DNA from 4 places in the Pseudomonas khavaziana genome. Region 1 is predicted to be linked to each of the others. Evidence: riboswitches for the same ligand, from Rfam matches in the RefSeq annotation. Region 1 holds a riboswitch; each other region holds the start of a gene.

Region 1 (4,292 bases):
ATCACGCCACAGGTCGCCAACCCCGCACCGCAGGCAGCGGCCACCAGTGCGCGGGTCAGGCGATAGTTCCACACCACGCCTTCATCGATGGGGTCGAGCACGAAGCCCGCGGCGCACAGTTTGTTGGCGAGCACCTGGAGCACCACCTGTGGCGAGATGGCCGTTTCGCCGATGGCCACGCCGGCGAGCAGGGCGAGCAACAGCAGTGTGAGGGCGAGCAGGGTACGCATCATTTCGGCAGGTCATAGCCGTCGATGGCGGCGGCCAGTTGTTCCAGGCCATCGAAGGTACGCAGGCTGGCCTGCAACGCCAGGGCATCGAGGATGATGATGCGGTTGTGTTTCACCGCGTCCATGTTGCGGGTCACCGGGTCGCTGCGCAGGAAGGCGAGTTTCTTTTCATGGTCGTCGGCGGGGTAGCGGCGCCGATCCATGCGTGCGATCACCAGGAACGTCGGGTTGGCCTTGGCGATGGTTTCCCAGCCGACGGCGGGCCATTCTTCATCGGACTGCACCACATTGCGCAGGCCGAGGGTTTGCAGCATGAACTGGGGAATGCCCTTGTGCCCGGCCACATAGGGATCGCTGGCCATTTCGGCACTGGAGAACCACACCAGCGCGCTGGCTTGCTTCAAGCCTTTGCCTTGCGCGGTGGCGATGGACTTGACCAGGCGCGCCTGCAGTTCATCGTTGAGCTGCTGGCCGCGATCCTGGACGTCGAAAATCTGCGCCAGTTGGCGGATGCTTTTATAAATCGTGTCGATGCGGAACGGCTCCAGTCGCGTGCCGTCGGCACCCACCAGGTTGTCCTTGCCTTCGCAATCCGAGGGCAGCAGGTAGGTGGGGATCTGCAGCTCATGGAATTGCTCGCGGGTGCCGACCACGCCTTGGGGCCCCACCACCCATTCCAGCTCGGCGGCCACCAGTTGCGGGCGCTTGGCGATCACCGCTTCGAAGCTCGGCTCGTTGTTGGCCAGGCGCTCGATGGTGGCGTCCTGTGCCTTGTACTGCGCCAACACGTTGTTGAACCACAGCGAAGTGCCAACCACTTTATCGCCCACGCCCAAGGCATAGAGCATCTCGGTGGCGGCCTGGCCGATGGTGACGCTGCGTGCAGGCGCGTGCTGGAAGGTCAGGGTACTGCCGCAGTTTTCCAGGCTCAGCGGGTAATGGGTGGGCGTGGCCTGGGCCATTGCACAGGCACCCAAGCCTGCGATCAGGGCGGTAACGCGTGGCAGCATGGGGAGATCTCCGAGTGCAGCAGGGGCGGTACGGCTCGGAAATACAGCCTCGAACGCTGCCGATCAGGCAGGCAAGGATGTCCTTCCCGGACACCCCGCCGGTTAGTGGTTTTGCTGGGCCGGCAGGTCTCCTGACTGATGCGTCGTCACCTTGCTCCCGCCTTCCCGGACAGGGTCCAGTGGCAGTGGGGAGCAGGCTCGGCACCTACAGTTGCGGGGGCAGTTTCGATTGACGTCGCGGGCGGCGTTTCGAATTCCCTGTTAGTCCCATACGGGAACCGGCGGCGGTATGGTAGTCGATCACGCCCTGTAGGAGCGAGCTTGCTCGCGAAGGTCGTCAACGATGACGCGGGGAACCTGATGCTCCGCGGTGCGCTCAGGTGCTTCGCGAGCAAGCTCGCTCCTACAGAGGAATGGCTCAGAGTCGTATGTCTTGGGGGCCGCGAATCAGCGCCTCGATGCGCGTTCCTGTGGCGCGTTCTTCATTGCTGAACCCGTCATAGTCGGCCAGGTTGGCGAAGCGGATGCCGGTCAGTTGCTCGATATGGATCACGCTGCGCTGGTAGGTGCGAAGCTGGCCGAACACCAGGTCGAGCTGCCCCAGCTCACGGCTTTGGTCGATCATGTAGGCGCTGGCGGAGGGTTTGCCGTCGTCGCTGAGGTAAGCCACGACTTTCCAGAACGCCTTGGGGATTTTCACCCCACGATAAAGTCGGTCGTCATCGGCGAATACCGGGCCGGTAAACACCGTGGCCCGGGCTTCCCAGCGTTGGGTGTTGTCAAGAATGTAGTCTTCGAGTTCCAGCCAGGTCTTCTGGTTGAAGCCGCTCATTTGCGGCGAGCAGTTGGTGAAGTGGAAGGTGTCGAAGTTGGCGGTGTTGGCCTCGTCGCCCCAGTTGGGGTCCTGGCGCCGCACCAGGTGGCCGCGGTCCAGGCCATTGCCGGCGTAGAGGTCTTCACCTACCTGCGCATCCAGGGGCAGGCGACCATCGTAGGCCCAAGTGTCGTTGCTGCGCGTGATGTCCACATGCTTTGAACCGTCGATATTCACCCCCACGTAGAGCGCCAGTCGTCGGGAGCGCGACATAGTGATGGAGAAATGCGTGTAGTCCAGGCGCTTGGGTTGCACGTCGCCCGCCAGTGGCTGGTCAACCGTGGGCCATGGCACCACGAAGTCGTTGAGGAAGTCGTCGGCATAGCCAGCGCGGTTTTTGAGGTCCGTGGCCGCGGTGACGCGCGGCGTCGCGGTTCTGGCTTCCAGCAGGGTGGGGCTGAGCGCGACCAATGGGCGCAGGTCAGCAAGCCTGGGGCGGTGGGAAAGGTCGATTTTGGCTGTGCGGGCGGGCATGGGCATGTTCCTTATGGGCCTCGGATAAACACCACTGCAACACAAACTCATGACAATTTGGCCCAGGTGGCGAACACAGGGCTATCCTGAAACCGCTACCCGGACGTTCATCACACGCCAAAAAGGAGCCAGCTTATGTGTGTTCGCCAGCCGCGCAACCCGATTTTCTGTCTGATCCCACCCTACATGCTCGACCAGATCGCCCGCCACGGGGATAAAGCCCAACGGGAAGTCGCATTACGCACTCGCGCCAAGGACAGCACGTTCCGCTCGTTGCGCATGGTCGCTGTACCCGCCAAGGGCCCAGCCCGCATGGCGTTGGCCATGGGAGCCGAGAAACAGCGCTCGATCTACAGCGCTGAAAACACCGACAGCCTGCCTGGCAAGCTGATCCGCGGCGAAGGGCAACCGGCCAGTGGCGATGCCGCGGTGGACGAAGCCTATGACGGCCTGGGCGCCACCTTCGATTTTTTTGACCAGGTGTTCGACCGCAACTCCATCGACGATGCCGGCATGGCCCTGGACGCCACGGTGCACTTCGGCCAGGACTATAACAACGCGTTCTGGAATTCGAGCCAGATGGTCTTCGGCGACGGTGACCAGCAACTGTTCAATCGCTTCACCGTGGCGCTCGACGTGATTGGCCATGAGTTGGCCCATGGCGTTACCGAGGATGAGGCCAAGCTGATGTACTTCAACCAGTCCGGCGCGTTGAACGAGTCGCTGTCCGACGTGTTCGGCTCACTGATCAAGCAGTATGCGTTGAAGCAAACCGCCGAGGAGGCTGATTGGCTGATTGGCAAAGGGCTGTTTACCAAAAAGATCAAGGGCACCGCCCTGCGCTCGATGAAAGCGCCAGGCACTGCGTTTGATGACAAGCTGCTGGGCAAAGACCCACAGCCTGGGCACATGGATGATTTTGTGCAAACTTATGAGGACAATGGCGGGGTGCATATCAATTCCGGCATTCCCAACCACGCGTTCTATCAGGTGGCGACCCGGATTGGCGGGTTCGCCTGGGAGCGTGCAGGGCGTATCTGGTATGACGCATTGCGCGATTCGCGGTTGCGACCGAACTCGGGGTTCCTGCGTTTTGCGCGTATTACCTATGATGTGGCCGGGCGTCTTTACGGCGCGAACAAGGATGAACAGAAAGCGGTCAAGGAGGGGTGGAAAGCCGTGGGCATCAATGTTTGACCAGCCGCTTGGGCGGCGAGGAACAGCCATGCGAATCTCAATCAAGGAAAGCGGTGGGCCGGCGTTTTTTCCGGGGCTGGCCAAGCCGCGTACGGTAGAGCTGGAGAAGTTACCCGAGCCGGACCAGCAGGAATTGCGGCAACTGATCGAAGCTGCGGATTTTTTTCAGTTGCCACAAAGCACCGTGCCCGAAGCCGGTAACCCCGGCCGAGTGCACTACACCCTGACAGTGGTGGAGGGCGAGCGCGAGCACACGGTCTGTGTGCTCGCGCCGGTGAAGTCGCAGGCGCTGGAAGGGTTGGTGCAATGTGTGCGACGGCACATCCGCAGTTGATGCAGGACTCGGGGTGCTGCGCAGCCAGCGCAGCCGCCCCTGTCTGGCTATTTGCGATCCAGCCACACTGTCTGCGCATTGCAGAACTCGCGTACGCCGAAGTGCGACAGCTCGCGGCCGAAGCCGCTTTTCTTCACGCCGCCAAACGCCACCCGAGGGTCCGACACGCTGAA
Region 2 (4,292 bases), 1.5 Mb from region 1:
GTTGGTGACACCACCGAGCAGCGCATGGATCAGTGCGGTGCCACTGTCGGGAAGCACCTCTGCCACCGGGTAGCCTTCAGATTGCAAGGCACGCAAAATATTCAGCGCCGCAGCCGGGGTGTCCAGGCCCACGCCATTACCAATACGCCCATCTCGGGTCGGGTAGTTGGCGAGGATCAGGGCAATGCGCTTATCGGCATTGGGCACCCGGGCCAAGTCGACCCAGCGCCGCGCCAATTCAGCGACAAAGTCCATGCGCTCAGGAGCTGCGCGATAGCACACCACGTCCGACTGGCTGCGCTCGCTGCGCCAGGCCAGGTCCTTGAAGCTGATCGGCCGGCTGATGATGCGCCCATCCAGCTCCGGCAAGGCAATATGCATCGCCAGGTCACGCGGGCCGAGCCCTTGCTCACTGGCCTGCCAGCCGGGTTGGTTGTCCTGGGCGCAGATCGCCTGGATCACCGGGATATTGCGGCGAAATGGGCGCAGGTGCGGGGCTTCGGGGCTGGACTGGGCAAAGCCGGTGGTGTTGAGGATCACGGCGGCTTGCACGTCGTCCAGCAGATCCTCGACCACCGTGAGGCAGCCGGGCTCTTTCAAGCTGGCCACCGCGATGGGCAACGGGTTGAGGCCCGCGGCCTGCAAGCGCTGGCAGAACACATCGATGAAACCGGTATTGGCCGCCTGCAAGTGGGAGCGATAGAACAGCACGGCGGCTACGGGGAGGTCAGCGCGCCAATCCACCTGCCAGTCATTGAGGCGGGCATTGGCTTGATTCGGGTGATAGATCGCCGTACGCGGCAAGGTTTGCGGCTCGGCCCATATATAGTCGCGGCCCAGATGGGCGCTGGCCAGGCAATGATAAAAATCCAGCGCGTTACCCAGGCCGCCCTGGCGCAGGAAATGCCACAGGCGCTCGCGCTGTTCGGCATCAACGGTACTCAGGCCGCTGAGCTCCGGGTCGGGGCGGTCATCCCCCGGCACCAAAATCAGCGTGACGCCGCGCTCAGCCAGTTCCACCAGGCGCTCGATGCCGTAGCGCCAGTAACCAATGCCGCCATGCAAGGAAATCAGAATCACCTTGGCATGGCGCAACACCTCATCGACGTAGAGGTCGACGGAGGCATGGTTTTGCACCTGCATCGGGTTGGCCAGGCGCAGGCTGGGGTAATCCTCGGGCAACTGCTGGGCCGCTTCGGCGAGCAGCGCCAGGCTGGAGTCGCCGCTGCACAGGATCACCAGTTCAGCAGGGGTTTGGCCAAGGTCGGCAATATTGTCGTCCGCGACGAAACCACCGGGTTGGGTCCTGAGCAGGTGCATGGTTAAACGCTGAGGGCAGCGCGCAATTGCGCTTCAAGGCCGGCGGCATCCAGTTCCTGGCCGATCAGCACCAGGCGCGTGGTACGAGCTTCATCGCCCCCCCAGGCACGGTCGAAGTGCTTGTCGAAGCGCGTGCCCACGCCCTGGATCAGCAGGCGCATCGGCTTGTTCGGGATCGCGGCAAAGCCTTTGACACGCAGGATGCCGTGCTGCACGACCAATTGGGCCAGGGCGTCGAGCAACAGCACTTCTTCGGCTTGGGGCAGGTCGATGGAGATCGAGTCAAAGGCATCGTGATCGTGATCGTCTTCACCTTCATGATGATGGTCATGATGGCTGTGGCGAGCGTCGATGTGCTCCTCTGAGCCGGCGCCCAGGCCAATCAGCACGTCCAACGGCAGGCGACCGCTGCTGGCTTCGATGACCTTCACTGCTGGCGGCAGCTCTTCAGCAACTTCCAGGCGCACGCGGGCCAGGTCTTCAGCGCTGATCAGGTCGGCTTTGTTGAGGATCACCAGGTCGGCGCTGGCCAGTTGATCGGCGAACAGTTCATGCAGTGGCGACTCGTGGTCCAGGTTCGGGTCAAGTTTACGCTGGGCGTCGACTTGATCCGGGAACGCGGCGAAGGTGCCGGCGGCCACGGCCGGGCTGTCGACCACGGTGATCACCGCGTCGACGGTGCAGGCGCTACGGATCTCCGGCCACTGGAAGGCTTGCACCAGCGGCTTTGGCAGGGCCAGGCCCGAGGTTTCGATGAGGATATGGTCAAGGTCGCCGCGACGGGCCACCAGTTCGCGCATCACCGGGAAGAACTCTTCCTGCACGGTGCAGCACAGGCAACCGTTGGCCAGTTCGTACACGCGGCCATTGGCTTCTTCTTCGGTACAACCGATGGAGCACTGCTTGAGTATTTCACCGTCAATGCCCAGTTCGCCGAATTCGTTGACGATCACCGCGATACGACGACCCTGGGCGTTGTCGAGCATATGACGCAACAAGGTGGTCTTACCCGAGCCAAGGAAGCCGGTAACGATGGTGACGGGGAGTTTGGCCAGTGTTTTCATCGGATGCCCTTTGGGGCGGGCATACGGGACGACAGGCCCTGCGGCGGCGCGCAGCAGCGGATTTCGTCACCGGATCACCCCGCCCGGTTGAATTGGAAAATCGGTGACGAGGCAGGTCTCCTGGCTTGGGGCGTACAGGTCTTACGACCAACGTTGACTGCGCCTTCCCGCCGTCTCGGCAGTGGCATGGCAGTCAACTGGACCCTTCACAGTTGCGGGGGCAGCCGCGGCTTGAACCGCGTTCCCTTCTTAGCTTCGGCCTGGGCCGAAGAACCTCGAGCGAGCAAGGCTACGCAGTGCGGGAGAACGGGTCAATGTTGATCGCGCATCCGATTACCGAAAATCGCCGAAACACCTTCATAAGTTTCGTACGGAACGTCACCAGAGAACAAGCCACGTAATTCAAGTCGATATGCCCCGTAGGTAAATGTGTATATGAACGCCCCTCCCAACTAAATAGACCACAAAACAAAGGAACTTTCCATGAGCCTACCCATACCACCAACAAACACTACGCCTCTAAATACTAAGCCTCTAGATGTACAGCCCCATACCGTCAGTAAGCGAGATACCGTTTCTGCAAACCATGATGTCGAGCGCTGGAGCCACAGGGAACTTCTGCAGGAACTAAAGAACGATTTCGGGATGTACGGTAACCCGTATACCGGACTCATCACCCCCGACTACCTGCAGAAGTTGGCCGACGGGATAGCGGAGTGGGGGCCGCCTCCCACTCCGAGGCAGATGAAGATAGCCCAGGAAGTATTGAGGCAAACAACCCTTTTTGAAGAGTTTGACAGTAAAAGCAAAATGGATGGGATCGCTTATGATGACCTCGCGATTGAGCTGGGTGATTATAATAACCTGTCTGACAACGGTGTGATTAAGTTGCTCATCGCTCACTTCGACGAGTTAGGTGGCGGTGATACTTATGTGAATTTGAAAGAGCTGAAGCAAGCCGCCGGCCGGATTCCAAGCGATAAGACTTATAGTGCGGGAGCTACAGCGGCTGCCTCACTGCTTCTCGATCGCCCAAAGCTATATGCAGCGGTGGACAAAGGTATTGGTTTCCTCGGATTGTTTAGCGGCAAGGTAGATGACCGATTCGACATGGCGAACCTCAATTACCAGGAAGGGAAGACTTCACACCAACAGGCTCGTCATCGTTATCCGAATTTGAAGCTGTTAGCTCCGGGAGTTGCCTGGGAGATTTGGTAAATATCACGGGTCTGAAGATCAGATAACAAACCCGCAATGAACTGGACTGTTCAAAACCCTGCGTGCCTGGCTTGTGGCGCCGTCTCAGCATTGGCATGGCAGTCAGTTGCCCCCCACACAGTTGCGGGGGCAGCGTGCTCCCTCCTTAGCTTCGGCCTGGGCCGAAGTACCTCGAACTGGCTGCCGAGAAGTAAACTCATTCCATTCAAGAGTTCTGTACCATCGCCTCAGAGATCGAATAATTAAGTTTTGCCTGCGCCTGGCAGGCGAGGATCAATTTTCCCACTTTGTCTAGGAACTAATCCTGGGTTTTAACCACACATTAACCGTACCAAAACAACTTGATAGATCAGCCTCAACATAAAGGAGCCTTCCATGACCCTATCATCAGTACAGAAAAACCATACTCCAGTAAAGCCTGACACTCCCAATAATCGACCTAGCGTTCCTGCACGCCCCCCAATAGACCAAATGCCGCCAATAGATCGTATAAGAGAAGTCAAGCAAGATTTTGAGATTTTAAAGAGCCCGTATAGCGGACTCATCACTCGCGACTACCTGCTAGCGATACACCAGGGACGATCGGCGGCAACTCCGCCGCACACCCCGAGGCAGATGGAGTTAGCCGGAAATATATTAGAGAGCGGACTCTTTGATAAAATTAGAGGTAAAAATGACGGAATAAGCCTG
Region 3 (4,292 bases), 1.5 Mb from region 1:
GTTGTAACTCAGAACAGCTTGACCAGATTCACCCGATAGCCGCCTTACAAACGTCAACGCGCCAATACCGGCGTTTTTCAACAAGGCCGAAATGTCGATTTTGTCGGTGCCACTCACAAAATCCATGATCAGGTCAGGGTTTTCCAACGTGGAATCGCTGCCGTGGTCATAAGCAAAGGTATCCGCCCCCCCTGCCCCCCTCAGCCAATCGGCGCCCGCTGCGCCCTTGAGCACATTGTCCGCATCGTTCCCGATGATCGCATCATGACCATAACCGCCGATTGCGTTTTCAACCGTAACGCCTTTGGCAATAGAAACATTCCCCCGCAAGCCTCCAACATCGGAATAGGATTCAGCGTTGAGATTGACGGTCTGGTTTTGGCGATATTTGGAAAAATCCAACGTGTCGTTACCTCCACCGTCCCACACGCAGAATAATGCCGTATTCCTGGGATGATCGAGTTGATAATAGTCTCGACCCGAATTGGAGTTAAAACCGTAGGTGGTGTCTGAATTACGTGTCCTATAATTGGCACCATATACCCGCTGGGCAGCAGCAATGTCACCCATCAATGGTGCAGCAGAGTACTTTCCCTTATGGTTCTGACCACTTAAGTTGGCATCGAAGTAGCTCATGACAGTATGACCACGCGTATCCTGGGCATAGACGGCGTCGCGATAGTAACTGGGGTAGGTGGAATCGCCGCTATTGTCATAGTCCGCAGGATGCAAAAGGCCCAGCCCATGCCCTATTTCATGGGTAAGCGTATATCGGCCATGATTGTTAAGTGCAGGGGCCGCATTCGTGCCATAACGGGGATTGATGAGGACTTTACCGTCTGCGCCTGGCAATTGGGCGAATGCAACCCGGGGCTCCTCACTGTTGGAAAAAGCCAGGTGCCCTTCCCCACGGCCAGTATGCTCTTCAAAAGACACGTTCGCCACATCGGCCCAGGACTGCATGGACAGTCTGGCCTGGCTTTTTTGGGTGGCATTGAACGCTCTTTCCCCTTCCCCCTGGGTATCGAATGTATAGGAGACTTGCGTGACACCATCACCATTGCTGTCATTCCATTTCCGGCCGCTCCGAGTGAGGTGCTGGGCGATCTGGTCCACGGTAAAAACCGGCTTATCAAGACCCGGCATTGGCCTCAAATGCGGGTCGGATGTACGCAACGTGGGATCGGAAGAGCTGTTTTGTTGAGTCTCTACGGAAGAGCTATAGAAGCGTTGCACGCTGTTGGTTATCTGCACAATAGGCACCATCACTTTTGACTATTTGAGGGAGACAAAACCACAACCACGAGCATCAGTAGGGAGAAACGCAAAAAGCGTTCCCGGACAGCTTGCCCAACGATTCAACGCCTGCATCACTCTAAATAACCAAGATACGAATGGAGCACTAGTTCACTGAACATGCCGCCTCAACAACCTATTGAAAAGTAACTAAAAGCCCGAACAACCCAGTTACACCCATACAATATATTTTTATATTTCGGCAACAGAAAGAATAACCTTTCTTCCTTTTGAAACATTTGAAATGTTCATATTCTCCTGCATTAGCTAACGACAAGTGAATAAAGATTCTGGGCACGTACAGGGCCACCTCTCTCGCCCCCCTGGAGCGCATTCCGCCATTTGACGTAAGCGCTCGTCGCATGCTCTCCTACACATCTTGTTTCGGGTGCCCTTCACAGGGTGAAACGGGAAACCGGTGCGCCATAGACCTATGGCAAGTCCGGTGCTGCCCCCGCAACGGTAAGCGAGCGAAGCGTCAAATCCACTGTGCTGTGCATGGGAAGGAGACGCTTATCAGGTGGAACTCTTCCAAGAGCCGCCCCTCGCAAGCCCGGAGACCGGCCCGAAAAAATCAGATAACAAACCCGCGGTGGGCGGGCGCTGTTCAGAACCCTGCGTGCCTGGCTCGCGTGGTTTGCATGCGCTCGTTTCACCTCTGACACCTGATAGGGACGCGCCATGTCGATCACCACCAGCACCTCGCACTCCACCAGCAGCACTGCAACCTTGAGCCAACGCCTGAGCGCCGCAATCGGTGCGTCGATCCTTGGCGCGTGCCTGGTATATTTCGCCGGTTTCTCCCATATCGAGGCAGTGCACAACGCGGCCCACGATACCCGCCACAGCGCCGCGTTCCCTTGCCACTGAGGCCTGCCGACATGATCAAGCGTATTGCCCGAACCGCAGGGTTCACCGGCTTGTTCGCCGCCCTGCTGCTGACCCTGCTGCAAAGCTTGTGGGTCGCACCGTTGATTTTACAGGCGGAGACCTATGAAAAGCCGCCGGCAACCACCGAAGTCACCCATGAGCATGCCGGCGCCGCTGCGCACACCCACGACGCCGAGGCCTGGGAGCCGGAAGATGGCTGGCAGCGCGTGCTGTCGACCACTGGTGGAAACCTGGTGGTTGCCGTTGGTTTTGCGCTGATGCTGGCCGGCCTGTACACCCTGCGTACACCGACCCGCACCGCTGAGGGCTTGCTCTGGGGCCTGGCGGGTTACGCGACCTTTGTGCTGGCACCCACCCTGGGCCTGCCACCGGAATTGCCGGGCACGGCTGCGGCTGACCTGACGCTGCGCCAGAGCTGGTGGATAGGCACCGCTGCCTCCACCGCCGCCGGTATTGCGCTGCTCGTGTTCGGCCGCAACTGGCTGTTGAAAGTGCTGGGCGTGGCGATACTTGCCGTGCCCCACGTGATCGGCGCACCGCAGCCGCAGGTGCACTCGATGCTGGCCCCGGAGGCTCTCGAGACACAATTTAAGATTGCCTCGCAGTTGACCAACGTGGCGTTCTGGCTGGCCCTGGGCTTGATCAGTGCCTGGCTGTTTCGCCGCCACCACGACGATCGATACCCGGCATGATCCTGGTGGTCGGCCTGGGGTGCCAGCGCGGTTGTGATGTTCACACCCTGCTGGGCCTGTTTGACGCCGCCCTCGCCGAGGGCGGTATCGAACCCCAGCGTATCAACGCCCTGGCAAGCCTTGATCGCAAACAGGATGAGCACGGTTTATTGGCCCTCGCTCACCTGCTGGGTCTACCGCTGCAGTGCTTCAATGCCGAACAACTGGCCGGTTATGAACACCGCTTGAGCCATAAGTCAGCGGTCGCTTTTGCCCATGCAGGCTGTTATGGCGTCGCCGAAAGCGCTGCCCTGGCCCTGGCCGAACACCTCTCGGGCAGCCCATCCCGCCTGCTGATTACCCGCCGGAAAACCGCCCAGGCCACTTTTGCATTAGCCTGCGCCGGTTAAAATCTCGATAATTGCCGTTATCGATCATGAATAATCTTCATGCTCGTCCGTTTTTCAACAGGAATCCCCCCATGACCGTCTACTTCATCGGCGCAGGCCCCGGAGACCCGGAACTGATCACCGTCAAGGGCCAGCGGCTGATCCGCAGTTGCCCGGTGATCATCTACGCGGGCTCGCTGGTGCCTGCGGCGGTGCTGGAAGGCCATCAGGCGCATCAGGTGGTCAACAGCGCCGAACTGCACTTGGAGCAGATCATCGACTTGATCAAGACCGCCCATGGACAAGGCCAGGATGTGGCACGTGTGCACTCTGGCGACCCAAGCCTGTATGGGGCGATTGGCGAACAGATCCGTCACTTGCGTGAGCTGGGCATTCCCTTCCAGGTCATCCCTGGGGTCACGGCGATAGCCGCTTGCGCGGCGCTGCTGGAAACCGAGCTGACCCTGCCGGACATTGCCCAGAGCGTAATCCTGACCCGCTATGCAGATAAAACCAGCATGCCCGCCGGTGAGGACTTCGACAGCCTGGCCCGGCACGGTACGACCATGGCGATTCACCTGGGGGTCAATCATCTGGAGAAGATCGTCGCCGAGTTACTGCCGCACTATGGCGCCGATTGCCCGATAGCCGTGGTGCACCGTGCAACCTGGCCGGATCAGGATTGGGCGGTGGGCACCTTGGCGGATATTGCCGAAAAGGTCGCGGCCAAGGGGTTCCGGCGTACGGCGTTGATTGTGGTGGGCCGGGTGCTGGCCAATGACACTTTCAGTGAGTCTTCACTGTATCGGGCGGGACATGCGCACTTGTACCGACCTTGACTTTTTACTTAATAAAATCAAAGCAACACACTGATTTAACTGAATAAATAAAAATAGAATGTGGAAGGGGGCTTGCCCCGATGTCCATAGGTATCAACACACTTCATAGCAGTTAACGGCAACCACGATGCGCAGCGAGCCGCTCTTGATCTTGCTCTGCTTTTGATCCTAGGCGCCCCGTTAAACCACGCTGGCCGGAATTCGAC
Region 4 (4,292 bases), 300 kb from region 1:
CGTCAGCGAGCAGAACCTGCAAACCGGTGATCTGCTGTTCTTTGCCACTGGTGGTGGTTCGCGGGTCAGCCATGCGGGGATTTATGTCGGGGAAGGGCGCTTTGTGCATGCGCCGCAAACCGGCGGTACGGTGAAGCTGGATACGCTATCCAAAGCGTATTGGCAGAATGCCTACCTGAGTGCAAAGCGAGTGCTGCCCGGGAATCTGGCACGCAACCCTTAAGTCGTACACAGATCCAAATGTGGGAGGGGGCTTGCTCCCGATAGCGATCTGTCAGCTGAGTATGTGCTGACTGTTACACCGCTATCGGGAGCAAGCCCCCTCCCACATTGGTTTTATAGTGCTCCTGAGATGGGTTACTTGGCTGCCGAAACCCGCCAAACCTTATTGCCCACATCATCGGCCACCAGCAAATCCCCTTGCTGGTCGATCACCACACCCACTGGCCGGCCCATGGCTTTTTCATCGCTGTTGAGAAACCCCGTCAGCACATCCACCGGCTGTCCTTTTGGCTGGCCCCCTTCAAACGGCACGAAAATCACCTTGTAGCCACTGTGCGGCTTGCGATTCCACGAGCCATGCTGGCCGATAAACGCACCATTGCTGAACTGCGCGGGCAGTCTGCTGCCCTCGGCGAACGTCAGCCCCAGTGAGGCGGTATGAGGGCCTACCGCGTAGTCCGGCGCGATGGCCTTGGCGACCAGATCAGGGTTTTGCGGTGTGACACGCACATCCACATGCTGGCCGTAATAGCTGAAAGGCCAGCCATAAAACCCGCCATCCTTGACTGAGGTGATGTAGTCAGGCACTAGGTCACTGCCGATTTCATCGCGTTCATTGACCGCCGTCCACAGCTTGCCGCTCTGAGGTTCCCAGGCCATGCCGTTAGGGTTGCGCAGGCCGGAGGCGAAAATGCGGTGCTTGCCGGTGGCGCGGTCGACTTCCCAGATTGCGGCGCGGCCCTGCTCTGCCTCCAGGCCGTTTTCACCGACGTTGCTGTTGGAGCCGACGCTTACATACAGCTTGCTGCCATCCTTGCTGGCTACCACGTTTTTCGTCCAGTGGTGGTTCAAAGGCCCGCCCGGTAAGTCCACGACCTTGGTGCCCTGGGCTTTGATCGCGGTTTCACCCGGCTGATAGGGGAAGCGCAGCAACTTATCCGAGTCCGCCACATATAGGTCGTTGCCGACCAGTGTCATGCCAAAGGGCGAATTGAGATTCTCCAGGAACACCGTGCGGGTTTCGGCCACGCCATCGTGATCGACATCGCGCAGCAACGTAATGCGGTTCGGGCTCGGCACGCCGGCACCGGCACGGCCCATGACCTTTTCCATTACCCAGCCGCGCACGCCTTTGGAATCGTCCGGCTTGGGTGGCGCATTGGTCTCGGCCACCAGCACGTCGCCATTGGGCAGCACGTAAAGCCAGCGCGGGTGATCCAGGCCCTCGGCGAACGCGGCAACCTGGGTGCCGGCAGCAGCAGTTGGCTTGGCGCCCTCAGGCCAGCCAATGGCCGGGGCGATATTGACGGTGGGGACCAGAGTCTTGTTCGGTTCCGGCAGCTTGGGCGCGGGCCCGGTACCGTCGGAGACCTGCAAGGTTGAGCTTTCACCGCAGGCGGCGAGGCCGCCGGCGAGCATGATCAGTAAGGCGAGTCGGGTTTTATGCATGGTTTTCTCCTTGATACCTGTAAGGGTAGAGAAGCAGGGTGTACGGATGGTTCAAGTACCAGGCCAGCTTTAATTGACGCTCCACCCCCAACCCACTAACCTTCGCGGCTTGTTCCAGGTGCTCTGTGGCGTGCGCGTCGGCAGAGTGAAACAGGGAAGCCGGTGAGTGAGCGCACTTGTACACAGTGTTGCCGCGATTCCGGCGCTGCCCCCGCAACGGTAAATGAGTCAAGACGGTGCTGTTTGCCACTGTATCGCTCGCGATATGGGAAGGCGCGCCCTCGGCTGCATCGATACGACGCGCCACTCATGAGTCCGGAGACCGGCCTTGAACATTCAACAGCATCACGGTGGGCGATGCTTGGCTGTCTGTTTTGTCTTTTTCCTGCCCGCCGTTTTTTGTCCAGCCCCAACGGAGAGCTGCCATGACCGATTCCCCTGACCGCGACGAACGCCACCTGGCGCGCATGCTGCGCAAAAAAGCCGTGATCGACGAGCGCATCGCCAATTCGCCGAATGAGTGCGGCCTGTTGCTGGTACTGACCGGCAATGGCAAAGGCAAGAGCAGCTCGGCCTTCGGCATGCTGGCCCGCGCCATGGGCCATGGCATGCAGTGCGGCGTGGTGCAGTTCATCAAGGGCCGCAACAGCACCGGCGAAGAGCTGTTCTTTCGGCGCTTTCCCGAGCAGGTGCGTTTCCATGTGATGGGCGAAGGCTTCACCTGGGAAACCCAGGACCGCCAGCGCGACATCGCCGCCGCCGAGGCGGCCTGGGCCGTGTCCCGTGCAATGTTGCAAGACGCCTCTATCGGCCTGGTAGTGTTGGACGAGCTGAACATTGCCCTCAAGCACGGCTACCTGGACCTGGATCAGGTACTCAGCGACCTGCAAGCCCGCCCGCCAATGCAGCATGTGGTGGTCACCGGCCGCGGCGCCAAGCCGGAACTGATTGAAATGGCCGACACGGTCACCGAAATGGGCATGCTCAAGCACGCGTTCCAGGCCGGTATCAAGGCCCAGAAAGGCGTCGAACTTTGAATCAGCCCCGTCATTGCCCGGCCGTATTGATCGCCGCTCCGGCGTCCGGCCAGGGCAAAACCACCGTCACCGCCGCGCTGGCGCGTTTGCATCGCAACCTGGGACGCAAGGTACGCGTGTTCAAATGCGGCCCGGATTTTCTCGACCCGATGATCCACGAGCGCGCCAGCGGGGCGCCGGTGTATCAACTGGACATGTGGATGGTGGGCGAGCAGGAAAGTCGCCGTCTGCTCTGGGAAGCGGCAGGGGAGGCTGACCTGATCCTGATCGAAGGCGTGATGGGTTTGTTCGACGGCACGCCCTCCAGCGCCGACCTGGCGCGGCACTTCGGCGTGCCGGTACTGGGCGTGATCGATGGCACCGCCATGGCCCAGACCTTTGGCGCCCTGGCCCTGGGCCTGGCACGTTATCAACCCGACCTGCCGTTTGCTGGCGTGCTGGCCAACCGTGTCGGTACTTTGCGTCATGCCCAGTTGCTCGAAGGCAGCCTCACCGAGGGCTTGCGCTGGTACGGCGCGTTGTCCCGGGAGACCGGCATCGAACTGCCCAGCCGCCACCTGGGCCTGGTGCAAGCCAGTGAATTGAATGACCTCGATGTGCGCCTGGACGCCGCCGCCCAGGCCCTGGGCAGCAGTTGTGAAGTGGCCCTGCCGCCGCCCGTGACCTTTGCCGCGCCCGCCGTGATCGAGGCCGAGCCGTTGCTCGCCGGCGTGCGCATCGCCGTGGCCCGTGACGAAGCCTTTGCCTTTACCTACGGCGCCAGCCTTGACCTGTTACGGGGGATGGGCGCTGAGCTGAGCTTTTTCTCACCGATCCATGATCGCCAACTGCCGCAAGCTGACAGTCTGTATCTGCCCGGCGGGTATCCGGAATTGCACCACCAGGCCCTGTCGGCCAACATCCCGATGCTGGAGGCCATCCGTGCGCATCACGGCGCCGGTAAACCGCTGCTTGCTGAATGCGGCGGCATGCTCTACCTGCTCGATTCGCTCACCGATGTGCACGGTTCTCGTGCCGAACTGGTGGGCCTGCTGCAGGGCGATGCAGTGATGCAAAAGAAACTTGCAGCCCTGGCTCTGCAAAGCGTCGAACTGCCGGAAGGCGTCCTGCGCGGCCACACCTACCACCATTCCCTGACCAACACCGAATGGGCGCCAATTGCCCGCGGCCTGAGCCCCAACGGTGGGCGCGGTGCCGAAGCGGTGTACCGCCAAGGGCGGATGACCGCGTCCTACGTGCACTTTTATTTCCCGTCGAATCCTGGCGCGGTGGCCGCGTTGTTCGCGCCAGACCTTGAGACCGCTATCGCAGGCAAGCCAGCTCCCACAGTTGACCGAGTTGAAACCCAATCCAATGTGGGAGGGGGCTTGCCCCCGATGAGGCCATGACTGACAACGCCTTCCCCAAGGCCGACCGCGACGCTGTCTACCGCGCCATCGCCGAACGCCGCGACATGCGCCACTTCACTGGCGGCAACGTCGCCCCGCAACTGCTGCAGCGCCTGCTCCAGGCTGCGCACCAGGCGCCCAGCGTCGGCCTGATGCAGCCTTGGCGTTTTATCCGCATCAGCGACCGCACCCTGCG

What was found. Region 1 has a riboswitch for cobalamin ahead of QYQ93_RS19550 (ABC transporter substrate-binding protein). Riboswitches for the same ligand answer to the same signal wherever they lie in the genome.
Positions count from the first base shown of each region.
Region 2: it holds a riboswitch for cobalamin, as region 1 does, so the genes downstream of both, cobW (cobalamin biosynthesis protein CobW) here and QYQ93_RS19550 (ABC transporter substrate-binding protein) in region 1, are expected to answer to the same signal.
Region 3: it holds a riboswitch for cobalamin, as region 1 does, so the genes downstream of both, QYQ93_RS13030 (CbtB domain-containing protein) here and QYQ93_RS19550 (ABC transporter substrate-binding protein) in region 1, are expected to answer to the same signal.
Region 4: it holds a riboswitch for cobalamin, as region 1 does, so the genes downstream of both, cobO (cob(I)yrinic acid a,c-diamide adenosyltransferase) here and QYQ93_RS19550 (ABC transporter substrate-binding protein) in region 1, are expected to answer to the same signal.

Region 1 is NZ_CP129946.1:4,409,695-4,413,986, reverse strand. It holds gene QYQ93_RS19555 (FecCD family ABC transporter permease) at 1-233, opposite strand, end outside; gene QYQ93_RS19550 (ABC transporter substrate-binding protein) at 230-1,240, opposite strand; cobalamin riboswitch at 1,345-1,538, opposite strand; gene QYQ93_RS19545 (DNA/RNA non-specific endonuclease) at 1,659-2,588, opposite strand; gene QYQ93_RS19540 (M4 family metallopeptidase) at 2,724-3,785, shown strand; gene QYQ93_RS19535 (protealysin inhibitor emfourin) at 3,814-4,119, shown strand; gene QYQ93_RS19530 (aldehyde dehydrogenase family protein) at 4,167-4,292, opposite strand, start outside.
Region 2 is NZ_CP129946.1:2,955,415-2,959,706, reverse strand. It holds gene cobN (cobaltochelatase subunit CobN) at 1-1,320, opposite strand, end outside; gene cobW (cobalamin biosynthesis protein CobW) at 1,323-2,384, opposite strand; cobalamin riboswitch at 2,478-2,677, opposite strand; gene QYQ93_RS13045 (hypothetical protein) at 2,868-3,602, shown strand; gene QYQ93_RS13040 (hypothetical protein) at 3,978-4,292, shown strand, end outside.
Region 3 is NZ_CP129946.1:2,950,459-2,954,750, reverse strand. It holds gene QYQ93_RS13035 (M10 family metallopeptidase C-terminal domain-containing protein) at 1-1,254, opposite strand, end outside; cobalamin riboswitch at 1,666-1,879, shown strand; gene QYQ93_RS13030 (CbtB domain-containing protein) at 1,978-2,166, shown strand; gene QYQ93_RS13025 (CbtA family protein) at 2,178-2,879, shown strand; gene QYQ93_RS13020 (cobalamin biosynthesis protein) at 2,876-3,268, shown strand; gene cobM (precorrin-4 C(11)-methyltransferase) at 3,340-4,086, shown strand.
Region 4 is NZ_CP129946.1:4,711,271-4,715,562, reverse strand. It holds gene QYQ93_RS20930 (C40 family peptidase) at 1-223, shown strand, start outside; gene QYQ93_RS20925 (sorbosone dehydrogenase family protein) at 358-1,671, opposite strand; cobalamin riboswitch at 1,771-2,016, shown strand; gene cobO (cob(I)yrinic acid a,c-diamide adenosyltransferase) at 2,097-2,708, shown strand; gene QYQ93_RS20915 (cobyrinate a,c-diamide synthase) at 2,705-4,096, shown strand; gene bluB (5,6-dimethylbenzimidazole synthase) at 4,093-4,292, shown strand, end outside.